3 regions of the Paenibacillus sp. FSL H7-0943 genome follow, and region 2 is predicted to be linked to each of the others. Evidence: riboswitches for the same ligand, from Rfam matches in the RefSeq annotation. Region 2 holds a riboswitch; each other region holds the start of a gene.

What was found. Region 2 has a riboswitch for thiamine pyrophosphate ahead of NSQ55_RS12660 (ABC transporter ATP-binding protein). Riboswitches for the same ligand answer to the same signal wherever they lie in the genome.
Region 1: linked by a shared signal. The riboswitch ahead of NSQ55_RS02170 (ABC transporter substrate-binding protein) and the one ahead of NSQ55_RS12660 (ABC transporter ATP-binding protein) in region 2 are both predicted to bind thiamine pyrophosphate.
Region 3: linked by a shared signal. The riboswitch ahead of NSQ55_RS09295 (thiamine phosphate synthase) and the one ahead of NSQ55_RS12660 (ABC transporter ATP-binding protein) in region 2 are both predicted to bind thiamine pyrophosphate.

The regions. Positions count from the first base shown of each region.
Region 1 is NZ_CP150148.1:478,844-488,783, forward strand. It holds gene NSQ55_RS02130 (YncE family protein) at 1-463, opposite strand, end outside; gene NSQ55_RS02135 (nucleotidyltransferase domain-containing protein) at 649-1,530, shown strand; gene NSQ55_RS02140 (WecB/TagA/CpsF family glycosyltransferase) at 1,744-2,493, shown strand; gene NSQ55_RS02145 (hypothetical protein) at 3,211-3,396, opposite strand; gene NSQ55_RS02150 (hypothetical protein) at 3,494-3,835, opposite strand; gene NSQ55_RS02155 (ABC transporter ATP-binding protein) at 4,034-4,867, opposite strand; gene NSQ55_RS02160 (ABC transporter permease) at 4,902-5,663, opposite strand; gene NSQ55_RS02165 (MTH1187 family thiamine-binding protein) at 5,660-5,953, opposite strand; gene NSQ55_RS02170 (ABC transporter substrate-binding protein) at 6,144-7,193, opposite strand; TPP riboswitch at 7,355-7,465, opposite strand; gene NSQ55_RS02175 (hypothetical protein) at 7,624-9,075, opposite strand; gene NSQ55_RS02180 (MFS transporter) at 9,148-9,940, opposite strand, start outside.
Region 2 is NZ_CP150148.1:2,927,218-2,937,157, reverse strand. It holds gene NSQ55_RS12675 (amino acid ABC transporter ATP-binding protein) at 80-832, opposite strand; gene NSQ55_RS12670 (amino acid ABC transporter permease) at 846-1,514, opposite strand; gene NSQ55_RS12665 (amino acid ABC transporter substrate-binding protein) at 1,568-2,404, opposite strand; TPP riboswitch at 2,627-2,730, shown strand; gene NSQ55_RS12660 (ABC transporter ATP-binding protein) at 2,929-3,624, shown strand; gene NSQ55_RS12655 (ABC transporter permease) at 3,605-4,381, shown strand; gene NSQ55_RS12650 (ABC transporter substrate-binding protein) at 4,378-5,415, shown strand; gene thiM (hydroxyethylthiazole kinase) at 5,457-6,251, shown strand; gene thiD (bifunctional hydroxymethylpyrimidine kinase/phosphomethylpyrimidine kinase) at 6,276-7,106, shown strand; gene thiE (thiamine phosphate synthase) at 7,096-7,752, shown strand; gene NSQ55_RS12630 (pseudouridine synthase) at 7,733-8,425, opposite strand; gene NSQ55_RS12625 (DUF3934 family protein) at 8,535-8,717, opposite strand; gene NSQ55_RS12620 (hypothetical protein) at 8,834-9,232, opposite strand; gene asd (aspartate-semialdehyde dehydrogenase) at 9,354-9,940, opposite strand, start outside.
Region 3 is NZ_CP150148.1:2,160,953-2,170,892, reverse strand. It holds gene NSQ55_RS09320 (fumarate hydratase) at 1-206, opposite strand, end outside; gene yfbR (5'-deoxynucleotidase) at 309-914, shown strand; gene thiH (2-iminoacetate synthase ThiH) at 976-2,112, opposite strand; gene NSQ55_RS09305 (thiazole synthase) at 2,146-2,913, opposite strand; gene thiS (sulfur carrier protein ThiS) at 2,969-3,172, opposite strand; gene NSQ55_RS09295 (thiamine phosphate synthase) at 3,211-3,819, opposite strand; TPP riboswitch at 3,930-4,031, opposite strand; gene NSQ55_RS09290 (SDR family oxidoreductase) at 4,119-4,991, opposite strand; gene NSQ55_RS09285 (GDSL-type esterase/lipase family protein) at 5,087-7,339, opposite strand; gene NSQ55_RS09280 (AraC family transcriptional regulator) at 7,588-8,472, shown strand; gene NSQ55_RS09275 (hypothetical protein) at 8,548-8,976, opposite strand; gene mdh (malate dehydrogenase) at 9,104-9,940, opposite strand, start outside.

The DNA of each region.
Region 1 (9,940 bases), 2.4 Mb from region 2:
CACGGTTGGTAAGCTCATTGATAACAATTCTGGAGGGGCGTCCACCGATTTCAATCTTTTTACGGACCTGATTTGTTTTCCCGTCTATGACGAATAGGGTTCCGAATGCGCTAGTTACATAAATCAGATTGGTTCGAACATTTACTCCGATATTGTCTGGGAATCGGCCTACTTTGACAGTTTTGATTACCTGGTTTGTCCGCCCGTTTATGACAGATACGTTTTCGTCACGGAAGTTAGGTACATAAATCCGGTTGGTTTGGGGGTTGATTCCGAGCTGAGACGGCAGTCTTCCTACAGGGATCCGAGCGATAATGCGATTAGTTCTGCCCTCCAATACCCCGATAGTTCCAGCCTCGGTGTCTGGGTTTACAAAGTATACTCGATTCGTGACGACATTTACTTTTATATCTCCGATCGGTCCGGCAGAGCGGACTGTAGCAATCACTTTTGGCTGCGCCATGCTTTTACCCCTTTCCAAGTAAATAGATACTTCATTATATTTAGGCTTAGGCAAAAGGGTACTTCATTTATCCTTGCAAGATATATATTAGGAGTGTAGAATGGTACTCCATTATCCAAATATTAGGTTAGGTGTAAGCGTTTTATTTTTTGAGAAATTGAGATTGATTGGAGGTTGGGGTTGAGATGGTGAAATCAGTGTTGTCGGATATTTTATTAACACCTGATAAGACGCAGGTTCATAGCGAATTATTAGAGGAAATTGGGCAGTATATCACACAAGAAATTCTAAATCATCCGTTAATGAAAGAGGAGAGTCAGCAGGTAAGTATTCTCCTTGATGGATCGACCGCACTTGGTGTGGTGGATGAGCAGTCGGATGTGGATGTAATTATTATTTGTCAGGATGAGTATTATAGCAGCATTAATCATCGGTTCGAGCAAGCGGGGCTGATCCCGGAGCAAAGTAGTTTTTTTATGGATTTACGACTTCCCAGCGGCAAGACCGGACATTACACACTGCATAAAATATCAGAAATCAAAGAGGCGTTAATGAGCGGAAATATGGAATGGCTGTGGAATGCTTCTATTTCTTATATCTACTATGACCGATTGGATGTAAAGTCGCTTTTTGATGCCTATGTGCCCCTCCAACCTGGAGTCCTAATGAGATTTCGTAAGAATTCATACATCCAGTTAAGAAGTTATGCCAAAAGCTTAGATAATCCGGTAGTGCGTGGCGACGCCTTTCCTATTTTATTTTTAGCGGTTTCTCTTTATAAAGAAGCATTACGCTGTGCCATTACTATTGAAGGTCACCCCTACCCCTATGACAAATGGCTGGTACCTGTAGCCAAACAAACGACTGTCGGCCGAAAGATTTTGGAGTGTGCGGGCGATTTTTGGAGTTTTGTTAGAGATGATGAATCCTTTGCCCCTATGTACCAGGAGGATAATAACTTTGTCAAAATGGAAAAACGATTCCGGAAGATACTTGTAGAGGAATTCCGCATGCGGGGGATCGATGAACCTTGGTTAGTAGAGTGGTGGAAGTTTATGGAGGAGTGAGTGGAGCTATAGGGTGTTTGGGTGAGTAGAGTAGCTGTGGTGGCGGGGTTGCTGGGGATGGCTGTAGTGGGCTGAAATGGTTGAAGCGGTGGAAAGGCTGAAGTGTTTGGGTAGCGTAGTAGCTGGGGTGATTAAGTAACTTAAATGACTCCCCTTCCTCCTCTTGATTATGGTAAGGTATATTGAAGTGGAATTTTAGTGAGAGGTGATTATATGGACGGGACAGTTTCAATATTAGGAGTTCCCTTTTCAAAACTAACACTACATGAGACAACACTTCATCTAACAAAACATATTCAATCTGGGGAATCGAAACTTTTCCATTTGATCACGGCTAACCCGGAAATTACGATAACAAGTCAATCGGACGAGCTGCTACAAACCATACTTCAAGAAGCGGATTTAATCACTCCTGACGGGATTGGCATTGTGATGGCATCAAAAAGAAAAGGCGATCCTATTGCTGAGAGGGTAACTGGATATGAGCTGCTTCTTGAGCTTTTGGAGCAAGGAAATAGCTTGGGATGGAGTTTTTATTTCTTGGGAACAGATGAGCTTACCAGCTGTAAAGCGGTCGAAAAGATCACGGAGTTATATCCGAATGTGAAGATTGCAGGAAGACATAATGGTTTTCTTACCAAGGAAGAGGAGCCTGCCATTGTAGCAGAAATACAGCGCGCACAGCCAGATCTCCTGATCGTTGCGATGGGTGCGCCATACTCTGACAAATGGGTATATAAGCACAAACAGGAGCTTGCGCAGGTAAAAGTTGTTTTTGGCGTGGGGGGCAGCTTAGATGTAATAGCGGGAAAAGTTACTCCTGCACCAGCGCTATGGAAAAAACTCAATCTGGAGTGGTTGCATCGACTTTTGTTCGCTCCCGTTGCGAAGGGACAAAAGTCGCGATGGCGCAGACAGGCAGTGCTGCCCAAATTCGTGTTCCGAGCTATGATTAGGAAATGAAGAAAAGGCCTCGTTTATGGGGGCCTTTTTTAGGTTCGGTTGGTGGGAGAGGAGGAGGGGGCAGATGTGAGTGTAGGAAGTAAGGAGTAGGGGGAAGAGTAAGAGAGATTAGTGGGAGTAAGGTGAGGAGTATGAGCAAGAGTGAGTAGGGGGAGTATGTGTAAGAGTAGTGAGTAGAATGTAAGTGCGACTATAGCTGTGACCTTTAAACAAATTAATAATAATAAACAACACCGATTCTGGTTGATGCCATAGTCTCGTATTTAATTCAAACTAAAAGCTAAAGAGGAACAATAAGGGCAAAAATGCCCCTGAGTCACTGGAATTCCGCCGAAGTGGGAAATAGAAGGCAAAAATGCCCTAGATCGGGTGCAATTCAACCCGAAGTGGCAAAAGAAAGGCAAAAATGCCCTAGATCGGGTGCAATTCCGCCCGAAGAGGCAAAAGAAAGGCAAAAATGCCCTAGAATCGGTGCGATTCAGCCTAAAGAGGTAAAAGAAAGGCAAAAATGCCCTAGATCGGGCGCAATACAGCCCGAAGTGGCAAAAGAAAGGCAAAAATGCCCTAGATCGGGTGCAATTCAGCCCGAAGTAGCAAAAGAAAGACAAAAATGCCCTAGAATCGGTGTGATTCAGCCCGAAGTGGCAAAACAAGGGCAAAAATGCCCTAAAATCGGTGTGATTCAGCCCGAAGTGACAAAACAAGGGCAAAAATGCCCTAGATCGGGTGCAATTCAGCCCGACGAATCAAATCAGAGGTATAAATCCCGCAGAATGAGCCAAATCCGGCCCGACGAAGCAAATCAACGGTATAAATCCCGTAGAATGAGCCAAATCCGGTCCAACGAAACAAATCAACGGTATAAATCCCGTAGAATGAGCCGAATCTGGCCCAACGAAGCAATCAACGGTATAAATCCCGCAGAATGAGCCGAGTCCGGCCCAACGAAACAAATCAGCGGTATAAATCCCGTAGAATGAGCCGAATCTGGCACGACGAATCAAATCAGCGGTATAAATCCCGTAGAATGAGCCGAGTCCGGCCCAACGAAGCAATCAACGGTATAAATCCCGCAGAATGAGCCGAGTCCGGCCCAACGAATCAAATCAGCGGTATAAATCCCGCAGAATGAGCCAAATCCGGCCCGACGAAGTAAATCAACGGTATAAATCCCGTAGAATGAGCCGAGTCCGGCCCGACGAAGTAAATCAACGGTATAAATCCCGCAGAATGAGCCGAGTCCGGCCCGACGAAGTAAATCAACGGTATAAATCCCGCAGAATGAGCCGAATCCGGCCCGACGAAGTGAATCAACGGTATAAATCCCGTAGAATGTCCCCAACCCGCCCGGTTACTATCCATTACCAACAGGGAGTCGGTTTTCGCCACACATTTAATGTGATCCCTACTATGATGAGTGAAATTTGTTTAATTGAGCAGATACATCCGCGTCAATTATAAATAGGGTAGGAGTTTATCGCTGCAAAATAAAAAAACTGACACCGCTATACCAGCGATATCAGTTTACAGAGCTTAGCGATTAAGCTAGCGGCTGCCTATTTTTAGCTTGTTCCTCTCGCATCCACTGTGACAACTGGCGTTTGAGCTTAAGGAACTCGGGAGAGTCCGTAATCTCATCACGGCGTGGCCGCGGAAACGGCACATCGACTGTATGCAGAATGGAGCCGGGGCGACCGGAAAATACATAGATACGATTAGAGAGCAGCAACGCTTCTTCAATGTTGTGAGTAATGAACAGCACAGAGCGGCGATTCTCTTCCCACAGCTCAAGCAGCCAGCGCTGCATTTCACTGCGAGTTAGTGCATCGAGTGCGCTGAAAGGTTCATCCAGCAACATTAGCTCCTGGGGAGCGAGCAATGCTCTGAGAAAAGCTGCACGCTGCTGCATCCCGCCAGACAACATATGCGGATAAGCATGTTCGAAACCGCTTAACCCAACCTTGGCAAGCCACTGGCGCGCTTCCTCGCGGGCTCCCTCCCGCAGTGCGCCCTTGATCTCCCCAGCAAGCAGCACATTATCCTCAATCGTACGCCAAGGAAAAAGCGCAGGCTGCTGCGGCATATAACTAATTTCACCGCGTTGACCTGTAACGACCTTACCGTTCATGCGGATCGTGCCTGCATCGGGTTTCACAAGGCCGCCAATCATATGGAATAAGGTGCTTTTTCCGCAGCCGGAAGGACCAACGATCGAAACGAACTCTTGTTGCTCTACCTTGAGAGAGACATTATTCAGAACTTTCGTCTCACGGCGACGATGGGAAAAAGATTTGGAGATGCCGCTCACTTCAAGGGCGGGTGCCACGGTATGAGCTTCAGGAGAGCTTATGACTTCTGTTGTTCTGTGTTGCATTTGCGTCGCTTGAGACATACAGGCATCTTCCTTTCTATGAGTTACGGCGCGGCTTCCAGCGAACCAGCCATTTTTCCAGCAATGCAATAATAGCAAAGAGTACAAGACTTAAAAGTACAATAATAACAATAGCGACAAACATCCGATCCGTACGATATGCGGATTTCTGCAGGAGCATATAATAACCAATACCTTTATCCGCGCCAATCCATTCAGCGACCACGGCGCCCATAACCGCATAAGTAGCAGATATTTTTACGCCGGAAAATAGTGCCGGGATAGAAGAGGGCAGCTCCAGCTTGGTGAAGATTTGCCACTTGCTTGCGCCAGCCATTTTCATATAATTCATCATGACCTGATCACTTTGGGCCAGACCGCCCATCGCAGCGACAGCTACCGGGAAGAAACATACTAGTGTAATCAGCACGATTTTGGGCAAAAGACCAAAGCCGAACCAGATAATGAGCAGGGGTCCGAGCGCGATGGAGGGAACATTTTGACTCAGAATAATAAGTGGATAAAAAGCCCGTCTAGCCCAAGGCAAAAGATGCAAAAGCAAAGCAACGATCAGGCCTACCCCCGTACCAATGGGAAAACCAATTAAAGTGAGCCGCAGCGTAGCCATCGTATGAGCCCAAAGACCAGAAGCGTTACTGGTGGATTCACGGGCAATATCAGCAGGACTCGGCAGAATCCAGGATTCAATATGAAATACAGATACAGATAGCTGCCATACGGTTAAAAAGAAGACGACCGCCACAAGGGGCGGCCATATTAGCTTCCAGGTCGATCTCACGGCCGATATTTCTCCGTCAATTTATCCATGCTGATTCCGTTAGGATTATGAGCGATTTTGATCTGCGAAATTACGCTTGGACTGCCTGCTTCGATCAACGCCTCCTGCATCTGACGCACAACCTCCAGCAGCTCGCTAAGCTCACCTTCCATTGTGGTTTCCAGCGGATTCACTTGATGTTTAACACCGGATTTCTGAATGACCTCAATCGCTTTATCTACGTATGGGATGGAATCCTCATTGTTCGGAGTTTTTGGAATTACTTGAATGCTTAGTAGGGTGTTAGCCACAATAATCAATCCTCTCATTTTATAAGGTAAGTTCAAAAAGCCAACTTTGATAACGAAGTAACTCAGGAAGCAAACTCGACATCGAATCTTGAACGAACTTGGGAAGTCCGGTACTCACGTAGCACATCACTACGCTCCGTTCCTCCTTCCTCAAGTAACGTCCAACCTTCTTGGTTCTGAAGTCCGCTCTCTACTCCGCCGGTAAAAAATCATTACTGAATGCACTAGCAGCATCCAGCGGTTTATCCAGCAACTTCAGATCATACATCCAGTCGCCGTAATTTTGCCAGACCTCGGTTTTTTGCTCGCCCCAGCGGGCAGCATCGTCCTTGTATTTTGGGCTAAGCCATTTTTGGCTAGCTAGGACAAGGTCGGCGTCCAGGTCAGGAACGGCCTTCGATAACATACCGGCAGCCTCTTCCGGATGATCAATGGCATATTGATAACCTTTTGATGTGGCTTTCATGAAGGCCTTCACCAGATCAGGATGATCTGCAATTTGCTTCTCACTCGTCGTCAGCACAGGCGTGTAATAATCGAGCTGCGGCGCATAATCCTTTAAGTACAGCATATCCAATGGCTCGCCACGCAACTCAGCCTCAACACCAGTCCAAGCGTAGAAAATCCAGGCGAAATCAATGTCACGTTTGACGGCGGTAAAATAATCAGCTTCACCGATACTGATCAGCTTCACCTTTTTCACATCGCCACCTTCAGGATCCATGATAGCTTTCATGGCTGCTTCTTCGGCCGGTGAGCCCCAGCCTCCGTAGGTTTTACCTTCAAAATCCTTTGGTGATTTAATATTGCGATCTACTGGAGCAGCGAATCCCGACGTATTATGCTGAATAATAGCTGCTATCGAGACAAGGGGCACGCCTTGTAGACGGGCTAGCGTTAATCCTTCTTGGGCGCTGATGCCAAAAGCGGCTTCGCCAGAGGTAACCATAGTATCAGAACCCGCTGCGCCTGGCTGAACGATCTCGACGTCCAGACCTTCTTCAGCGTAGTAACCAAGATCCTTAGCTACGTATAGACCGGTATGATTTGTGTTCGGTGTCCAGTCGAGTGCGACTTTAACTTTGGTGAGCTCTTTTGGAGCATCCGTCCCAGCCGCAGCAGTTGGATCAGTAGCATTTGCTTTGTTTCCGGCTGTATTCCCATTGTTGCTGCCGCATCCGGCAATGGCAAGAATGAGTACACAGGTGAGGCACAACGTAAGTGCTTTTTTAAGGTGCATGTCTTCTTCTCTCCTTTAAGGTTACAAGAATCCCGTCTTCACAACATGAACCGTAAAGTGTAGTATGTACGTTTTTCTACATCTTTTAGTGATCTTACAAAAAAAGCGCCCCGAGTGATCGGGACGCTGGCTTGGCGCAAGGTTAGTTAAGGTCACAGGGACCAGAACCAATTGGCGATTCCTACGCTGGCATTATCCAGATCAGGTATAAGGGTCAGTATCTTGTGGGATACAATCTCAGCCGGCCAATTCCAGCACCCCTGGTTCTATGAAGTTAACGGGTATTTCTATGTGCAATATAAGTAAGCATAAGTTTTGTACCCATACTTTATATCTTATATTTCTCGCATACGGTGTATTATAGACGGCTGTACTCGGAATGTCTAGTAGTGCACTCCTGAATTTTTCCAATCAAGTAGTTTCTTTTTTGCTAGTCTAGATCTTTATATTTCTTGCGGTGACGCCGTTTAAGCTCACTAACCAGCGCCCCTAGCGTGAGGACAACGCTGATCAGAATCCCGCTCATGATCACGAAGAGGGCAAGAAATTCAAAGGGAGAATAACCAATCATTTTACTCCATTGAATCTTTCCATCCAGATCGTCAATGACCTGATTCATGCCGTAAATCCCGCTTACTACCGTAAATACAGTAAGAATCATCAGCAGATTATCCCGTCGCTTGGACTGAAACTTATCCTGATACTGAAACAGGTCATTTAAGGTTTCTTTCACTTCCTCGAACAAAGCGTCGTTTCCGTATACTTTACGCAGCTGAAGAAATATCTCCCGGCCCTGCGACTGGGAAATCAACTCCAAGAAGTAGAACTTTGCCGAGAACTTATTGATGGAGTAGATTAGATTGTCTATTTCCTCATAATCATGATTAATCCGAAGTCGGGAGTGCATATTGGCGAGCTTTAGCAGAACGATTTTGTGGAAAATATTGAGTAAAAATCCGTAATAATATTGCCCGTACATCTGGTTGGCTAGACTAACAGCAATCTCCTGTTCAGCGCGGGTCATGCAGCAAAAGGTTTGCTCATTCATCATATAATATGTGTCTGGACCCCAGCGATTATAGGAATGCTCATGACAATAGTTTGCAATATACGCTGGATCGCTGGCACTGGCATAGGGCTTTCCGTTCAGATTAATTCCATCAAGCTGTGAGGCGCGATAGCGTAGATTTACACTAATCTCATCAGAGCTTTCTTCATTCTGAAAGCCGTAAAAAGCTTGCACCTGCATTCTTTCATCTACGAAAAAAGGAAGGGTCTCGAAATAAGCCCCATTGATATCCGATTGATCCAGATATGGCTCCAGTCCATCCACCAAATTTCGGAAGACAAAATCCTCTACCATCTCATAGGTCTGTTCCCCACAATGAATATAAGTGTAATCATCCTGTATGAAGGTATTCTCTAGCGCACGGAAACGATCCGCGAATTCTAGGGCAATACTAAAGGGAATTGAATCCCCCTCCAGCTGGACACGTATCGTCACGAATCCAAGCTGAAAAGGACATATGAATATATCCGTCGAGAGAATTTTGAAAAATATAGATTGCTGCGGAATCTCCAGAATGCAGTCGAGATTATTTACTCTGGAAAAACGGCGAAACGAGTCGGCATCCTTCCTGCGTGGAAAAAGGACATGTGCAGCAAACGGTAAATAGGTGCGCTCCATTCGTTCATGGGAAACACAGTAGCCATCTCCGTAATAGGCAGCTTCAAGCTCTTTATTATCCAGAAAAAAACGTGTGAAGCCGTCGTCCTGTAATTGCTGGATAAGCTGCTTAGAATCGCCCTTTTTTATAGAAAAGGGAAATATAAACTGCATGAGCGCAGTATGTAACAAAGGCTCAGTTGAAGACTCATTCATTCATCGTCCATCCTTGTGCTCAGAATATGCTTATAGATCACATTACCCTAAAAGGATAACGTTGATACTGTTCTAAATACGGGAACTCTTTCCTTTCAACGCTTGCATGGACTGGAACCTCCATGCGGCAATGCTTAGCAGAAACAAGAAGGCGGCAAAAGCGGCCAGTAATCCGGCTGTTTGTGCCACTTCTAAATGGTCCATAGACCAGCCCATAAACAGAGGTAGCAAAGCACCGCCAACACCTCCGGAAGCAATCATAATGCTGGGTGTTGACTCTTCGGTGCCAGGCAGCATTTTGCTGGAGTAGACTAAAGCAACGGAGAAAATACCGGACATAAACAGCCCCAGCAGCAGAATTACAATGAAAGCAGCCATTCGATTGTCAGTGAACGGAAAGAGTGTCAGCAGTAACAAGGTTAGTAAACAGCTGCTGAGAATGTACACGCGATAAGATATTTTTTCGGCAATTACACCCGCAAACAATCTTCCTGTAGACATCGCCAGCCAAAAGAAAGTGACTGTCAGTGCTGCGGCAGACTCCGTCATCCCTAGCTTGGCAATAAAGATAGCCGGCATAAAGTTGACTAAACTCATCTCTGTGCCTACATAAAGAAAAAAGAAAACGATGAAGATCCCTAACAGAATCCATTGCTTACCTTTATACGGAAATTTTTTGTTAGAACGTGAGCTTGAGGATTGCGAATTGTCTGCTCCTTGGACAGAGGCGCGTTCATCCAGCATTCGTTGTAGATTACCGAAATGCCCTCTTGTCCAGAGGATAAGAGAAATTAAGGAGAAGGCAGCGACGATTAGAAAGGCCAATCTCCACGCTCCGGCAGCAATGAGCGGACTGGCGATAAGC
Region 2 (9,940 bases):
TCTTCTCATTTGAATAATCTACACAAGAAAAAGCAGCTCCGGATGATTCCCGAGCTGCTTTTTCTTGTATATTGTCTTTCTACTCTTCTTCACCATTCAGTCTATTCAGAAATTGCAGAGCCCGGGGATTCTTCGGATGCTCCAGCACTTCTTGCGGAGTTCCATGCTCTAAGATATGACCGCCATCCATCAAAATGATCCGGTCCGCTACATCGGCGGCAAATTTCATCTCGTGGGTCACAATCACCATAGTCATACCTTCTGCTGCTAATTGTTTGATAACCTTGAGCACTTCCCCTACCAGCTCGGGATCGAGCGCCGAAGTGGGCTCATCAAACAGTAACACTTCTGGATCTACTGCCATAGCCCGGGCGATGGCCACTCTCTGCTGTTGTCCACCTGACAGCTGATGTGGATAGTTATCAGCTTTATCAGCCAAACCCACCTTAGTCAGCAGCTGAAGCCCCCGCTTACGCGCTTCTTCCTTGGATCGCTTCAGGACAGTTACCTGTCCCTCCATCACATTGCCAAGCGCAGTCATATGCGGGAATAAATTATACGATTGAAAGACCATCCCTGTTTTCTGCCGAAGGGCCAATACGGAATTCTGAGGAATTTTCTTATGATCTGTAAAATTGATGGTGATATCCCCAAGTGACAGGCTGCCTTGATCCGGGATTTCCAACAGATTAAAACAGCGCAGCAGTGTGGTCTTTCCGGAGCCGGATGGCCCAATAATGACAAGTACCTTTCCATGCTCCATTTTCAGATCAATACCCTTTAACACTTGGAGTGCGCCGAAGGATTTATGCAAATTAATGATTTCAATCACAAGTATCTCTCCTTTAGGTCGCAGAGTAACGATCGAGTCGTTTCTCCAAGTAATTTTGCAGCACCGACAGCACAGAACAGAACACTAAATAAAACAATCCTGCTTCGGAGTATACCAACAGAGGCTCATAAGTGGTAGAGGCTACCTGCTGAGCAGTTCTAAACATCTCCGTATAGGTGATGATCGCTGCAAGCGATGTATCTTTGACCAAGCTAATAAAAGAATTGGATAACGGCGGTACAGAAACGCGTGCAGCTTGTGGCAGAATTACGCGGCGCAGAGCCTGCCCACGAGTCATCCCGACTGAGAAGGCAGCTTCCCACTGGCCTTTATGTATCGACAGGATAGCAGCGCGTACGATTTCCGATGAATAAGCCCCTACGCTAAGGGTAAATCCAATGGTGGCGGCAATGAAAGGGTCGAGTACAATACCAACAGCCGGCAAACCATAAAATATAATAAATAGCTGCACTAACAACGGGGTTCCCCGAATGACCCATACATAAAAACGGGCGATTAGCTTCGGAATTACCCACGGTGAAAGACGTGCCAACGCGGTTAGGATCGCCAAAATCAATCCAAGCACAAAGGAAAGTAGCGCCAACGGAATGGTAAAAGCCACCCCGGCTTTAAGCAGGGGTAGCAGTGTATCTAAGAAAATTTGTATTTTGCGGTCATCCATTATTCAGACATCCTTTTTAGCTTCTAGGCTTAATTAGCCTTGCTAGCCTTGTATTATTTTGAAACGTCAGCTCCAAAGTATTTCTCGGAAATTTTCAAGTACGTTCCATCACTTTTCATCTCTTTAATCGCATCACTGACCGCATTCACCAGCTCATCATTGCCTTTCAGGAATACCGCAGCACTTTGTGAGCCTTCAGGAATCTCATCAACCACTTTAATTTTTGCATCTGGTTTTTGTTTTTTCAGATCCAGATAAGACAAGCCATCATTCACAGTTGCATCAATACGTCCCGAAGTCAGCAGATCCATCGCTTGATTGAAACCGTCCGTAGCTACGATTTCAGCACCGTTCTCACGAGCGATGTCGGATAAGTTACTGGTCAGGGATTGTCCGGCTTTTTTACCCTTTAGATCAGCAAAGGTCTTAATATCCTCATTGTTTTCGCTCACGATCAATACTGCCTTGGATACAATATAGGGTTCAGAGAAATCATATTTCACTTTGCGATCTTCGTTAATGGAAACTTCATTAAAAATGACATCAAACCGTTTCGCATCCATCCCAGCAAAAATACCATCCCACTGAGTTTCAAAAAATTCAGCTTCAACACCTAAACGTTTGGCTACTTCTTCGGCAATTTCCACGTCAAAACCCGTCAATTTCCCCGCAGTGTCATGATAAGTAAAAGGTGCATAAGTCCCTTCTGTACCTATCCGCAATTTGCCGCTGGCCTTCACAGCCTCCAAACTGTTTTGCGCTGAAGATGCTGCTCCACCATTCGTTCCAGCTGTTGGTTCAGCAGCCGTATTGGTATTCGAATTATTGCCGCAAGCCGCTACAAGGACCACGGTTAACGCCAATATAATAGTTAAACTCCATTTTTTCATTATTAAATCCCCTCTCTCTATCCGGTTTTTTTCCGGTAAATTGAATAGTACACTGCCATCACATGATCGTCAATACTTTTTTCCGATTATATACATCGGAATTGTAATATTAACTAGATTTCTACTTATATCTTACCCAATCTTGGATTAATCCTTCACTTCTTTCTCTCTTTACTTCTCAGAAAGATATGGTATATTTATAAACAAATTAATATGGACCTGTTATTTCACTAGGGGAGTCGGCCGACTGAGACGGAGCTTCAAGCTCCGGACCCTTGGAACCTGATCTGGATCATACCAGCGGAGGGAAGTGGAGCAGAATTTTCATCAAGCATGTTAAGTGTTATTATGCAGAATGAACTTTTTGACCCATTCATTTCCTCTGGAAATGGATGGGTCTTTATTTGTTTAGGCGCTCCACAAAAATATTAGGAGGTTAGATCATCAGGACCATTTTATCTATTCAAGGCCTAACCTACTCTTTTCCGGAAACTGAACAACCCCCTGTATTCGCAAATCTATCCATGGATATCAGGCAAGGGGAATTCGTCTCCGTAGTAGGTGCTAGCGGATGCGGGAAAAGCACATTTTTCAAAACGGTTGCCGGTTTACTCGAACCTACTCATGGAAAAATAAAACTCCCTACGCTCCCCTCAACCGCTAGTCGTTTAGGTCAGATCGCTTATATGCCTCAGCAGGATTTATTGCTGCCTTGGAGAACAGTGCTCGACAACTGCCTTTTGCCCTGGGAGATCAAGCCCAGATTTAGTAAACAGAAAACGATCACTCAGATTCGGGAAATGTTGGCCCGCTTCGGCTTAACAGATGTAGAGAAGGCTTATCCCCATGAACTTTCGGGAGGTATGAAACAGCGAGTAGCATTTCTGCGCACCTTAGTGGCTGGAGGCGGAAGTGGTCTTATGCTGCTGGATGAGCCCTTTGGCGCTCTCGATGCCATGACCAAACGTGAGATACACCGTTGGCTGTTGGAGTTATGGGGTGAACTGAATCAGACGATTATGCTCATCACTCATGATCTGGAAGAAGCACTATTGCTCAGTGACCGGATTTATTTATTATCTGGCGGTGCGCACAGCGAATTACAGGAGATCATTGTCGATCTACCAAAACCAAGACATTATAAGATGAACTATGAACCCCGGTTTATAGCACTACGGGCAGAGTTGGAGCGAAGATTGCATGCAACCTATACCTTTTAAAAAACATCTAGACAACTATGGTCCCTTCATTCTTCTGGTACTGCTCATTCTTGTAATCTGGGAGTCAGCTGTTCGCCTTCACTTGATTCCAGCCTTTATTCTCCCTGCACCTTCATCTATTGGCATCGCATTGATCGAGCACAGTCAATTGTTATTCGGACAACATTTATTAGCGACGTTGCAGGAGATACTGGTAGGTTTTGTCCTTTCTGTGGTTTGTGGTGTATTGCTGGGTACTGGAATGTTCCTGTATCGCCCCATAGAAAAGGCCATTTATCCCTTTCTTATCATTAGCCAGACGATCCCATTAATTGCGCTATCCCCCATTTTTATTATGTGGTTCGGATATTCGCTGTGGAGCAAAGTGGCTGTGGTGTTTTTAACGGCTTTTTTTCCCGTCGTAGTGAGTACATATGATGGACTTCGTATAAGTGGCCAGACTTACAAGGACTTATTATTAACATTTGGTGCAAACCGCTGGCAGCTGCTTGTCAAAACCCAAATTCCACTGGCGTTGCCTGCTTTTTTCTCTGGCTTAAAGCTGTCCATTGTATACTGCGTCATCGGAGCTACTATCGGGGAATGGCTCGGCGGCAGTAAAGGACTCGGTTACTTCAGCCGCAGAATGGCCGGAAATATGCAGAGCGATGAAATGTTCGCGGCTGTATTTCTGCTGTCCGCGCTTGGTGTTGTGCTTTTTATGGCGATAGCTTTACTCGAACAATTATTTTTAAAGAAAAGAGGATCTAACCAATGAATCATTTAAAATCCCCACAACGAGGACTTATTTCTGTATTTCTAGTATGCACACTTTTGCTCTTAAGCAGCTGCGGGAAGGCAGACAAGCTAAATAATAACTCCCAAACCGGTTCCTCCAATACCGAAAATAAGCAGTCACACAAGCTGACGATTATGCTTGATTGGTATCCCAATGCCGTTCATTCCTTTCTATACGCTGCGCAACAGCAAGGTTTTTTCCAAGAGGAAGGTTTGGATGTCGAGATCAAAATGCCTGCGGACAGCAATGACGCCCTAAAGCTTGTAGCAGCGAATCAAATTGATCTAGCGCTCAGCTATCAGCCTCAGGTGCTTATGGCACGCGGCGAGAAAATCCCTGTACGTTCGATTGCAGCAATCGTGCGGCATCCACTGAATCATCTGATGGTTCCTCAAGCAGGCAGTATTCATAGTCCCAAAGAGCTCGTGGGAAAACAAATCGGCTATTCCTCCATTCCGCTCTATGAAGCGATGATTCGGACAATGATCCAGAGTGATGGAGGCGATCCTTCATCCGCCAAGCTGATTGATGTAGGTTTTGACCTTATCCCTGCGATCTCTACAGGACAAGTGGACGCAATAATGGGCGGGTTCATCAACCATGAACAACTGATCCTTGAAAAAGAGGGACATCCGGTCACCTCGCTTAATCCAACGGATTACGGAGTACCTGACTATTATGAGCTTGTGCTGGTGGCCAGCGAACAAGGATTGCAAAATTCTGAAGCCTACTTTAAAAAATTTCTAAATGCCATAACAAAAGGACAGGAATTTGTGGAGCAGAATCCTAAACAAGCCCTGGATTTACTGATTGCACATGAAGATGCAACTTCACCGCTCGACAAGGAGATTGAGAAAAAAAGTCTTGAAATTCTACTGCCGCTGATGAATGCAGGCGATCAAACTTTTGGTTATCAAGACCCGACATCTTGGGAAAAGGTTCAGCAGTGGTTATCCACCAACGATCTTCTACCAGAAGATATTAAAGCACAGGAAGCTTTTATCAATCTGTAACGTTTAGTTGGTTAATCATACAAGCTTGAGGAGGAATTATGATGAGTTACTTAGCCAAAGTACGGGAATCCAACCCCTTGATCCACAACATCACTAATATTGTAGTAGCCAATTTCTCAGCCAACGGTCTGTTGGCGCTGGGTGCCTCTCCCTTTATGGCGGATGCCCACGAAGAAGTGATCGACATCGCCGCTATGTCGTCTGCTGTAGTTCTAAATATAGGCACACTCAATGACTACGCCATTCAATCTATGTTGCTCGCTGGTAAATCCGCTAATAAACACGGGGTTCCCCTAGTGCTTGACCCGGTAGGTGCAGGCGCAACTTCTTATCGGACCGCTGTCACTCAAAAACTAGTGAATGAGATGCAAATCACCGCACTGCGGGGGAATGTGGCTGAAGTCGCTAATGTGATTGGGGAGAGTTGGTCCATTAAAGGGGTGGATGCTGGCGAAGGTGAAGGCGATGTAGTCCTTTTGGCTGAAGCTGCTGCGAGGAAGTTAAGCTGTGTGGTCATCATAACTGGAAAAGACGATGTGATCACGAATGGAAAAAACACTTATATTGCCAGCAACGGTCACCCTATTCTCACGAAGGTTACAGGAACTGGCTGCTTGCTCAGTGCTGTTGTGGGTGCATTTCTCGCGGTAAGTGGTGGTGCCTCGTTGGAGGCCGCAGTGGAAGCCCTCTCCTTCTACGGAGTAGCCGCTGAAATCGCCGCTGAACTAACAACTGGTCGAGGACCGGGAAGCTTTCAGGTTGAGTTTCTAAATCAACTGACATGGGTCACGCCAGAAGTCTTCCTAGAAAGATCTAGTATCAAACAGCTCAGTTAATGACCCTCAAAAGGAGTGAATTCGATGATTATATCCAAAGCTCTAACCATTGCCGGCTCCGATAGCGGCGGTGGTGCTGGCATTCAGGCCGATCTAAAAACCTTTCAAGAGCTTTCTGTCTATGGCATGTCCGTCCTCACAGCTGTGACAGCGCAGAATACGCTGGGTGTCCAAGGGGTTTATCCAGTGACTCTGGAAGCTATAAATCAGCAGCTTGATTCTATAGGACTTGACCTGCAACCAGATGCCGTAAAGACCGGGATGTTATTTAACAGCGACATCATCCGCATTGTGGCAGATAAAATTAAGTATTACGGCTGGTCTAATCTTGTAATTGATCCTGTGATGGTCGCTAAAGGAGGGTCCACACTGCTGCTGCAGGAGGCGGTTCAATCCTTAATCAGCCATCTGCTGCCCTTAGCATTGGTGACGACACCCAATATTCCCGAAGCCGAAATGATCACAAAGATGACGATCTCCACCATAGAAGAACGCAAAAAAGCAGCCAGAATCATTCATGGCATGGGCTCCAAATATGTAGTACTAAAAGGGGGACATGATACCTCGACCACAGCCGTAACCGATCTTCTATATGATGGTCACGAATATACCTTATTGGAGAGTAGCCGGATTCAGACCAGACATACGCATGGTACAGGCTGCACCTATTCAGCAGCGGTCACCGCCGAGCTAGCCAAAGGCAAATCCGTAGCTGAGGCCATTCAAACTGCCAAAGCATTTATACAAGCGGCGATTGAGGACGAGCTGGGCATAGGGGCTGGGCATGGACCAACCAATCATTTTGCTTATCAGAACAGACTGCGGGGGATAAACAGTGCAACGAATGAACAGTGATCATCTGCGAGATCTATTAAAAGTCTATTTCATTATGGGCAGCGTAAATTGCCGTAAAGCTCCTGTTAAGGTGCTGCAGGAAGCGGTTGCTGGAGGCATAACCATGTTTCAATTCCGTGAAAAGGGTACCGGATCCTTAAGCGATAAGGCACGACTTAATCTTGGCAGACGACTTCAAAAGATCTGTCATGCCAATGGCGTGCCCTTTATCGTGAATGACGACATTGATTTAGCGATCGCGCTTGATGCGGACGGAATTCATGTAGGACAGGAGGATACACCTGCATTGGCGATCCGCCAGCTACTTGGAGAGAATAAAATCATTGGTGTATCCGCTCACTCCTTCGCTGAAGCTCAGCAGGCGATTGCCGATGGAGCCGACTATCTGGGCGTGGGTCCCATTTATCCTACGTCATCCAAAGAGGATGCCAAAGCTGTTCAAGGCACTGCGATGATTGAAGAACTAAGAAATAAAGGCATTACCATCCCTTTGGTTGGCATTGGGGGGATCACGCTGCAAAATGTTGCACCAGTATTAACAGCTGGTGCGGATGGGATTTCTGTTATCTCAGCGATTGCCGGAGCTGAAGATATTACCACAACTGCCAGAGGCTTTGTTGACAAAGTCAGTTTAAGCGGGACATAAGCTCATACAGCTCTTCACTTCTTAAATGCCGCCATTGTCCCAGCTCCAAGCCGTCTAATGTAATATTCATAATTCTTATGCGCTCCAGCTTTAGTACTCTATATCCTAACTCCTTGCACATTCTGCGTATTTGCAGATTAAGACCTTGAGTTAGGATAATTCTAAACTGACATTCTGTGATCCGATAGACCTCACAAGGTTTCGTTGTGACTCCAAGAATGTTCACGCCGCTAGACATCTCTTGTAAGAATTCTGACGTAACCGGTTTGTCTACATGAACTACATATTCTTTTTCATGCCCATTCTCGGAACGCATCATTTTATTTACAATCTCTCCATCGTTGGTTAACAAAATGAGGCCTTCCGAGTTTTTGTCTAATCTGCCAATCGCAAAGATCCGTGAAGGATACCCTACAAAATCAATAATGTTCCCAGTCACATGTGGGGCTGCTGTACAGGTAATGCCTATCGGCTTATTCAAAGCGAGATACACTGGCTCCCCTTTACTGCTTGTTATCGGCTCCCCATCGATCCATACGATATCCTCTGGCTCTATAAGAATGTTCGCCTCACAGACAATACCGTTTACAGCGATTCGACCTGCTGCAATTAATCGTTTGGTTTCCCTTCTGGAACAAAAGCCTGTTTCGCTTATATATTTATCGATTCTCACTGCTGATCCTACTTTCATTCTATATACTTACCTCTAGTCATAAAAAAACACCTGATTTTAACGATCAAAATCAGATGTTAACCTTCAGGAATAACCCAGTTTAAGGGAGCTATTTGGTGCTTCCGCTTTTTTTCACGTTACTGCCCTTGCTTCCACTTGCACCTTTAGCACCTGGACCCGTCGTTGGATCACTTTTAGCAGGTTTAACTGGTTTTGCTGTTTTGTTCCAGCGTGTCCAGCCTTTACTCCCCGTACCTCTGCCTGTGCCGCCACCTTTACTTTTTGCACCCATCATATCACTCCGTCAGTCATTCAGAATTCGTATAGTTTATACACTTTACCTATCTTACCACACTCTCAACCTTTCTGTTTAAGTAATAACAAATGCTTCATCTAACTAGCCACTGTTTAGAATTTAGCATCTTTATTCATTTCATGAATATCAAAGGTATCCTGATGTATTTCGATGGCGATGACGGTGTCCTTTTTTTCAAAAAATTGCACATGTCCTAACCGCTTGTCCTCCAGCTCTATCCATCCAGCATCGTTTAATTTATTAAAATAGCCGTCAGGCCGATAAAGACCTTGTTCTCCCCCTATATTATCCAATTCGTACTTTACACCTATTTTTATATTGGGGTTACTTGAAGTTGTTGTCACTTCGATTTCCTTGGCTTTTTTAGGAATAGGAATTTCAGCATTAATGGAACATACTCCATACTCTTGTACCTCTTGAGTTGATGATGTACAACCGCTTGTAAACAGGATTAATGGTAACCATATAAAAGCTAATAAATATTTATTCAATGGTATCCTCTCCTTCCATAACTTATTTTACCAAATTCAAAATTAAAATAAAAACACCCCACCAAAGACTAAGCTTTGATGAGGTGTCTATTCACATCAGCTTTGCAGCTCATGCATGGACTTATTTCGGTTGAATATAACCTTCTGCTTTCAGAAGCTCTGCGATCAACACAGCACCGCCAGCTGCTCCGCGCAGGGTGTTATGGGAGAGACCTACGAATTTGTAATCATAGAGGGCATCTTCCCGAAGTCTGCCCGTCGATACGCCCATTCCGTTCTCGATATCACGATCCAGCTTAGTCTGTGGACGATTGTCCTCTTCAAAATAGGTAATGAACTGTTTAGGTGCGCTAGGCAGTTCAAGCTCCTGAGGACGTCCTTTAAAACTCTTCCAGAGATTCAGAATCTCTTCTTTGGACGGTTTTTTCTCAAAAGAAACAAATACAGCAGCCATATGTCCATCCGCTACAGGCACACGGATACACTGCGAAGTAATCGTTGGCGCTTCACTCTTTACGATACCCTCTTCTTGAACGCTTCCCCAGATCCGCAAAGGCTCTTGCTCGCTTTTTTCTTCTTCGCCACCGATGTAAGGAATCACGTTGTCCAGCATTTCTGGCCAGTCTGCAAAAGTCTTTCCTGCACCAGAAATGGCTTGGTAGGTGGTGACCACCACTTTAGATGGATTGAAGTCTTTGAGCGCATGAA
Region 3 (9,940 bases), 770 kb from region 2:
GTAGGCATTCCCGTATCCTGACAGATCGGAGACACTTGCTGCTCAGCCATTCCGATATTTTGCGCAATCGTGGTTAAAGCAAGACCGGACCGGGTAGCCCTGTCTTCCAGCGCGCGACCTTTTGCAACTGCCCGGCGTACATCTCCCGGCAAATTCGTGGAAGTTTCTACGATAAGGTTATAAATACTGTCTTCAAAATGCTGCATCTTCATTCAAGCTCCTCTCGGCAGTTCCAGGTTATCTAAAGTTTGATACAATTAGTATAATAATATCATACCTAGCACCGCATGAAAGGGGTTACTTTAAAATTGAGCTACCATTTTTCTGCCTATCTATATCGTCTTCAGTATATTCAGCGCTGGAGCTTGATGCGCAGCACCGCACCGGAGAACGTCGCTGAGCATTCTTTTCATGTTGCATTGCTCACACATATGCTCTGTTCCATCGGTAATGTTCATTTTGGACGTTCACTAAACGCGGAACGAGCAGCAACCATAGCTCTGTTCCATGATGCCAGCGAAGTGTTCACAGGTGACATCGCCACGCCGGTAAAATACAACAATCCTCGCTTGCTCACCAGCTTCCGCGAAATGGAGAAAGTTGCGGCTGATCGCTTAACTGGAATGATTCCATCAGAGCTGAAAAGCATCTACACTCAGCTTATACGACCGGAAGACAGCCCTCCCGATTCGGAGGACATTCTGCTGCACAGCTATGTGAAAGCCGCTGATCGGCTGGATGCTTATTTGAAATGCGTATGGGAAGTTGCTGCAGGAAACCGAGAATTCGCCGCCGCGAAGGAGCAGACAGCAGCAAAACTTCGTGGGTTTGGCCTGCAGGAAGTGGATTATTTTCTGACTCATATGGCACCGAGTTTCGAAATGTCTCTCGATGAGCTCTCTGCCGGAAACTAAACACCCTCTATACAATAAAAAATGGACCTCCGCATAAATCTCGCAGGGGTCCATTTAGTGATTAATAATTGATAATACAAGCGTTCGTTGCTGATTCGGTCAGGATATCCCAGTCTTTAAAAATGGGCTGCAAACCCTTCGTATATAGCATTTCCGTAATCTCCTGCACACTACGGCTATCGGATATTTCGAATTGCGGAGTTCCCCCTGCATTAGTGTGACCGCCCACCTCAGTAGTGACCCCGGCTGACATCTTAGTTATTCCTAGATGAATTAAATGATCGCGTAGAGAGGCAGGCTCTCTTGTAGATAAAGTAATGCCCGAACGGGGTAAAAATAACCGGTATGCCAAAATAATCTGCACTAGCGATCGGTCGGTAACATCACACTCCGGGTTAAATTCCCCTAAATAAGGCCGAAACCGTGGAGGTGACAGACTGATCTCGCAATCTGGATACCGATCCTGCAAATAGCGGGCATGCATGGCACTTTGGAATGCCTCTTGCCGCCAATCATACATCCCGAGCAACGTACCAATATTCACAGAACGAAAACCTGCCTGACAGCCGCGTTCAGGTGCATCCAGGCGATTCCGGTAGTTTCTTTTAGGCCCTTTAACATGCAGCTTTCTGTAAGTCTCCTGGTGGTACACCTCTTGGTATAGTGTTAATCCATCCACCCCTGCTTGAAGAAGCTCTTTATATTCTGCAGTTGATAGAGGATTTATCTCAATACTGACGGAGGAAAAAAATTCTCTAAGTACAACTACACAATCCTTAATATATGAGACAGGATTCTCCCGGCGCGATTCACCAGTCAAAATGAGGATATGCCGCAGACCTGTAGCTGCAATCTTCTCAGCCTCCCTGCGGACCTCCTCCAAGGACAGCTTTTTGCGCGGAAAATCATAAATGGAGCTGAAGCTGCAGTAGGTACAATGATTCACACAAAAATCCGCAAGATACATCGGTGTGAACAGCTGCATCGAATAACCAAAATGTGCACGGGTCAGTCGCTGTGCAGCCAACGCCATCTCCTCTAGCAGCGGCGTTGCTGCCGGAGAAAGCAATGCCAGCAAATCATTTTCGTTCAGCTTGTCTTTTCCAAGCGCCCGCTTAACGTCATCCTCCCGGAACTCCTTCCACAGCTGCTCATAAGGATACTGCTCCAAGCGGGCCAGTGTGTCAAAAAAGCTCATGCTAATGTTCCCTCCTTTCGTGACCTATCAAATTCAGTTCAAAAATCCAGTCAACGGTGACGAAGCAAAAGCAACTTCTTCTACAGGACCCAGTCCTGCCAAATAAGCTTTGCGGCCAGCGGATATCGCCTCGCGGAACGCTTCCGCCATGACGAGCGGATTACGTGCCGTTGCGATAGCCGTATTAAGCAGAACAGCAGCGGCCCCCATCTCCATTGCTTCCGCCGCTTCCGAGGGCTTGCCAATCCCGGCGTCTACAATAATCGGCAAATTCACTTCTTCAATAAGAATACGCACAAGCTCCTTGGTGCGCAGGCCGCGATTCGTCCCGATCGGCGCACCAAGCGGCATCACAGCAGCAGCACCGGCATCTCTCAGACGTAAAGCAGCCGAAAGGTCCGGACTCATATATGGCAATACTACAAAACCCTCCGCTGCTAAAATCTCTGTAGCTCGTATGGTCTCCAGATTATCTGGAAGCAGGTATTTCTGATCATTGATCACTTCGATCTTGACCCAGTTCCCCAGTCCCGCAGCTCTTGCTAATCTTGCAATACGGACTGCCTCTTCCGCTGTACGCGCTCCTGAGGTATTAGGCAGAAGAGTCATGTGGCCGGGAATGTGGTTCATGATATTTTCTGCTCCACCTTGCGGGTCCACTCGGCGAAGCGCTACAGTAATCACCTGAGAACCAGAGCTTGCGATCACTTCGGGGATCAACGTATTCCGGCTATATTTTCCGGTTCCGATAAATAATCTACTGGTTAATTCGATGCCGCCAATATGTAACGGGTCATGCATGAAATTACCTCCCTTTGGTTCTTATAAATTTCTCAAAATTCTATACCGCTCCATCTCAACCCCCACCAACAAAGTGCACCAGTTCCAAACGATCATCCTCGCTCAGAGCAGTACTTTCATAATTCTCCTTACTGACAATTTCTCCATTCAGCTCAATGATCATCAGACGACCTGACCACTCAGGAAGACTGATCAAATCAGCTATAGTTTGAATACCACCAGAACACTCTGCGGATTTCCCGTTAATCAACAGCTTCATTCTGAATCACCCCCTTCGCCCGTGCTGTTACCTCCAGGCTATGAATGAACCGCCTTATGAATAGCTTTGGCGGCCTCATAAGGATCATCCGCTCCGCAAATACCGGACATCACAGCAACTCCTGCCGCACCTTTCCTGATGATCTGCGCCGCATTAGCGGGGCTAATTCCGCCAATCGCAATTACAGGAATAGAGCTGGTCTTCACCGTTTCTGCAAGCAGCTCTAACCCACGTGCGGGCAGCCCTAACTTGCTATCCGAGGGAAATACATGACCAAACAAGCAATAATCAGCTCCCTGCTCTGAGGCATTCGCCGCTTCTTCCGGAGAATGAACCGATCTCCCCAGCCGAAGCTGAGGTGCAATTCGCCGGGCTGTAACCGGACTCAGACTGTGCCAAGCCAACTGAACCCCCGCGGCACCAGCTGCCAAGGCTACATCGATCCGGTCGTTGATTATCAGTTTGGTAGCGGGCATACCGGCAGCCAACAGCTCCTGTGCCGCAGCGAGTAGTTCGCGTGCAGGACATTGCTTATCTCTCAGGTGAATATAATCGACCCATATCTGCACCGTGACAGCTAGTTCAACAAAATGTCTCAGTTGCAGCTTGCCGTCTGATATTAGATGGATCTCAGCTTGCAATATCACGATCTCCTTTCTCACTTCCCTATAGGTCAGTAAAAAACAAAAAAACTGCCCCCCGTAAGGAAGGCAGTCAGAATCTGTATATAGACGGCACTACAAATAGCCCGACAACAGAAATTCGTTCTCCACTTCCCTACGCTGGTCTTAACCAGATCAGGTTCAAAGGGTCCGGAAATCCATTCCGTCTCAGCCAATCGGCACCCCTAGTGACATAAATATACAATTTTAAAATGCTAACGTGGTTTATAGTAACATATTTTTTTATTGAAATACACCCATTTATTCACATTAGCTGTACTGATCTAACCGTTTACTACCTCGCCACCATTTACATGAATAACCTGTCCAGTCACATAACTGGAATCGTCAGAGGCCAGATATACATAGGCTGGTGCCAGCTCTTCTGGTTGTCCAGGCCGTTTCATAGGCTGTGTACCTCCAAACTCGCTAACCTGTTTTGCATCAAAGGTAGAGGGAATCAGCGGTGTCCAGATTGGACCTGGTGCAACACCGTTTACCCGTATGCCCTTCTCTGCCAGATTCGTGGACAAGGATCGTGTGAAGCTAAGAATAGCTCCTTTAGTTGATGAATAGTCCAGCAGCTGCGGGCTTCCGCGATAAGCGGTAATTGAAGTTGTATTTATAATTGTAGATCCTGCTTTTAAATGAGGCATAGCTGCTTTTGTTAAATAGAACATCGCAAATATATTCGTACGGAAAGTACGCTCAAGCTGCTCGGAAGTAATATCCTCGATCTTAGCTTGCGGATGTTGCTCTGCCGCGTTATTGATGAGAATATCAAGCTTTCCTAAGCCCTCCACCGTCTGTTTAATAAGATCCTTACAGAATTTCTCGTCACCGATATCACCTGGAATTAGGATACATTTGCGGCCTTCCTGCTCGACCTGACGTTTAGTTTCCTCTGCATCTGAGTGTTCATTAAGATATGAAATGACCACATCAGCGCCTTCTTTAGCAAAAAGCACAGCAACTGCACGCCCAATTCCGCTGTCTCCACCGGTAATTAACGCCGCCTTGTCTTGCAGTTTACCTGCTGATTTATAATTTGCCGGCTCGTATTTGGGCAGCGGCGTCATTTCACTCTCAATCCCTGGCTGATGATGCTGCTCCTGTGGGGGTAAGGTTTTTGTAGCTTGTTTATTGTTGCCTGACATCTTCCCTATCTCCTCTCGTTAAGCAAATTGATAGTTAACTGATCGTCTTAGGATGGCACAACTATGCACGTTTATACGCTGGGTTTGTCATTTTCTTAAATCGCTTTACGAATCTTACTTACCACAATGAAAGTAGAAATAAACAACCGTGAGAGATACACTGCTGTAAGTGGAGAGGAATTCACTGCATACAAATAGACACAGCATCGCTGCTGTGCCTTGAATTGTTCACCCTGACTATTTTGAGAAGAAACATGATTTTCTGCATTCACTTCATGTTCCAGCACCCACATAAAGTACAGAGCTTTGGCCGCTTTCTCCCGGGTCACTATAGCTTTAGGTTCTAGTTCTGTCCCATTGACCATTTCGCCTCTGGCAATCCCCACTTCAGATCTAATGAGTCCTAATTCATATGCACTTTTCACTTTTGAAATTAAATAAGGAGAAATGTCCGCTGTATCAACAAGCTGCGTCCAGGATACAAGAGGATAGTACATCGCACCTCTAGCTCCTGGCTCCAGATTCGAATCATAGCCAGGATCTCCTGGCACTACTGCTGTGCCGTTATAATCAGTCATGTACTTAGGTTTATTAGCAAACTTTATTTGGTAAACGTCATAGAGAATAGCACCCATCGTTTCACGTGACAGCTTACCTTTCGGATAATAGGCAAGATCTGATCTTTCCACTTTCATTAACTTAGAAATACTGCGTGTGAATTCAGCAACTGTCATCTCCGTATCCGGATTAAAATTCCCTTGACGGTCTTTGCCCATTACTCCCAGCTGGATTAATTTTTCAATTTGATTACGGTAATAAGCAGCTTCCCCAGTCGTCGTATCATTCGTTATTTCCGGAAAAATCTTACCCCAGTTCCCTGTTAGTGCCGCATGCTTAACGTTCCCTTTAAGGTAAGGAGTAATGGAGGCAGCAGTAGAATCGCCAGTAGCACCTTTCTTTACAAGCTCCGTGACAATCATCCGTGAAAATTGTTTGGAGAGCGCTTCTTTAAAATGAGTCCCATCGACTTTCTTTGAAGGATGCCCGTTAGCGTAACTTCCGTCATTTGTTTTGCCTGGCGTTTCTCCGGCTTCAATTGACATGAAGAGGGATGTTATTGCTTCTACACCGATCTCGTTATAATATTTCAGACTTTCCGAGTTAAGGTCAATAAGTGTAACTCCAGATTCATCTGCGACCCGTTTAAGAATATCTACAAACTTTCTTGATTTAAAAGAATTTTCATAGATATATCCCGGACTTGCATTCCCTTTAATTCTGGACATTGGGGTTACCAGTACTGGTATCATGCCCCGGGCTTGAATCGCAGGGAGATAGACTTCTTTAAGGTAATTTTCATACATTGCTTCTGTCGAACCTCTGCCGTAACGTCTGAACTCATCTGCGCTCTCATCATTGTGTCCGAATTGAATAAACACATAATCTCCAATGCTGCCATTCAGTAAAATGTCGTTCAGTCGACCTTCTGTATAGGCATTTTTAAACGAGCGTCCTCCCATGGAATAGTTAGTTACACTCAATTTATGTTGATTAAACATACTGCCAATAATCTGGCCCCAACCACTCATTGGTGCTTCGTCGAAGGTGTAGGACTTGACCGTGGAATCTCCAAGTATAAATAAATTCGGAAGAGCACCAACTGCTCTATGCTGTGGCAAAATCGGTTCCAGTATGATCTCCTCAATCCCCACAGCTGTGTTCACTTTGTTCGGTTCGATCTCAATATCTATATGGTCACGGCCGTTTACATACGTATAAGTCCACTCTTTCCCTTTGGCTACAGCCGTATGCTTGACGGGTACAAGCTTTGCAGCGTCCCAATGTCCACTTTTCAACAAGCGGCTGGTCTGCATTCCTGATACTGACACGATCCCATCCTCTGCGTCAGAAGTCGTTTTTACATATACGTTGTAGGTTCCAGGGGGAGCATCCATTCGAAACGCCATTCCGTAGTTGTTATAATTATCTTTCTCAGATTTAGGTTCAGCAAAAAAAATAGGTTCTGTGATGAAAAAACCTGTTCCATCGGATGTAATTGAGTCGGTGTGCACTTCTCTGGCGGGTAAAGCGTTGGTCTCTTGAACAAAACCATAACCTAAAGATGAGTCATACAATTGTGCACCGCGATTAGGATCATACCTAACGGATTGATATCCTGTTTTAACTTGGTTTGTAAAATTAAACTTGTATACGCTTGCAATTTGGGTTGGAGGCTGCCTCTCTGCCCCATCTTTTAATAGGGATGCCTCTGTTTTACCGTGAGTAAGAGTCAATGAAGCCATTAGTAAAGAAGATAAGATTAGTATATTCCTACACAACTTTCCCACTTCATTACACTTCCTTCCGTTTCTCGAAATACTTCCCTAGGTTCCTCCATTATCCCTGTTCTCTAAAGTGATTCAAATGATGATTTCATTCTTTTTTTTGACCTTTTGTAAAGAAAACTATGGAATGATCAACGGCTCGCACTGCAAAACGGTCATATGTATAGGTATCCTTGATATAATTAAGAACATCCCTATTGATCCTAAGGAGGAGAACTCCTATCGCTTACAAAGTCAGCTTTCCGAACATTATGAGTACACTGCAGCTGATCGGTGTTCATTATCGTGTAGCAGAACCTGGGTGGGCATACCCTGATCATCATCACAAAATCTTCGAACTATTGTATTGCTACGACGGCAACTCCCATCAATATGTAGAAGGAAGTTCCATTGCCTTTGGTAAAGGAGATTGGTTAATTATTCCACCTGGCTTACGTCATTATGTAGTTAATTCTGGCCTGAGCAACTATATCTACCTCTCCTTTCATTTCGATATTGACGATTTAAAGTTTCGTGATTGGTTTCAGTCTCAAGCTGTACAGAAATGGAATAACCAGCAAATGCAGCATTCGGGATTAAATCACCAACTGGAACATTTGGATGAATTTATTAAGAACAATATTCTCGCCACGACGGCCTCCACTGGATTTCCCGAGGAAATTGAAGAAATGATTCTTGTAAAAGAAAGGCTTCGTTTGCAAGCGATCATCCTGATGATTTTGACTGAACTCATTGATGTACAGCTCTCGAATTCGGAGAATTCCAACGCAGCGCGACAAGCAAACTCTTTGTACGAGGTGGAAACTGCTCATCAGATCGAAAAATATATTGCAGCCAATATTCATTTGCCGGAGCTCACGGTTAATTTGATTGCTGAGCAGCTTTGCTTAAGTCGGGTGCAGTGCCATAAGTTGTTTACAAAGGTATATAAGATATCTCCTAGGCAGTACATAACTAATCTAAGATTAAAGAAGTCAAAACATTTGCTGCTTCATACCGATTTAAAAATACAGATGATTTCTGAACAACTCGGGTTTGCTTCCCAGAGCCACTTCAGCCGACAATTCAAACGATGGACGGGTGTTTCTCCGTTAAATTACCGGCCGAAGTCTTATACGGATCCTATCAGGGATTAACGGAATGAAGATAAATTACCGGAACATACGAAAAACCCGCTCTCCATTACGGAGGCGGGTATAATTCGCTGTAAATTAAACTATGTCGTTAAACACCATAAAGAATACCATCAATAGCAATGACACCGTAAGCAGTGCACTAAGTGTGCGCAATTTGCCAGTCTCTGCGCTAACGTCGCGGTTCTCACGAATTCCAGCTGCTGCAAGACGCAAAGGCTTGCTCATAATACCGCCAAGCGCAAACATCGCTAGCAGTAACACAACAACAATAATCATCCACGCTACTGAATAATCACCTTTGGTCATCATGTAACCGCCTGTAAGGAGTTGGATCACCAATCCATACTGCGCAAAACGATTAAATCCGGTTACTGCACTTAACGTTCCTTCTTTAGCCCCAGACGACAGTTTCTCTGCACGTCCTAGGATAAAGGGTAGCACAAGGTAGAAGCCAAGTGCCAAGGTTCCGATCATATGTAAGAAAAACAAAACGTTCCAATCCATAACATATCTCCTCCGATTTAACTGTGATAATAGTTACATTTAATTATACCCATTATTGCTTAAGAAGAAAAGGAAACCCCCATTTTAAGTGAACAAAATGGGGGTTTCTTCATACCTCTGTCACAATCTATACAGTTAGCACAGCTGTTACGCTACGCACGGATTCAGCAGACTTATCTAAAGCCGCTTTTTCCTCAGCTGTAAGCTCCAGTTCAAAAATTTTCTCGATACCATTGGCACCAAGTAACGCCGGAACACCCATGAACAGGTTATCGTAGCCATATTCTCCTTCGAGCAAAGCGATAACCGGAATGATCCGTTTTTTGTCCTTCAAGATAGCTTCCGCCATCTGAACTAAAGAAGCCGCTGGTGCATAATAAGCACTACCATTCCCTAAGAGGTTAACAATCTCTCCGCCACCCACACGTGTACGTTGCACAATCTCATCAATACGCTCCGCAGATATCAATGTATCAATTGGAATGCCACCGACACTGGAATACCTTACGAGCGGTACCATATCATCGCCGTGTCCGCCTAATACGAAACCACGTACATCTTCAACAGATACCTTCAGCTCTTGTGCAATAAACGTGTTATAACGGGCTGTATCCAGCACTCCGGATTGTCCAATTACGCGACTCTTCGGAAAACCCAGCGCATTAAATGCCGCATAGGTCATAGCGTCAACTGGATTACTCAGAATGATTACGATGGAATCTGGTGCTACACGTTTTATGTTCTCGCATACCGACTTCACAATACCTGCATTGGTGTTCACGAGATCATCGCGACTCATTCCAGGTTTACGGGCAATCCCTGCAGTGATGATTACAATATCTGAATCCGCAGCATCTTCATAGCTTGAGGTTCCTGTAATTTGACTGTCAAATTTCTGTACAGGACCTGCTTCCAGCATATCTAGTGCCTTCCCCTTGGTTGTGTTCTCCATTTGTGGGATATC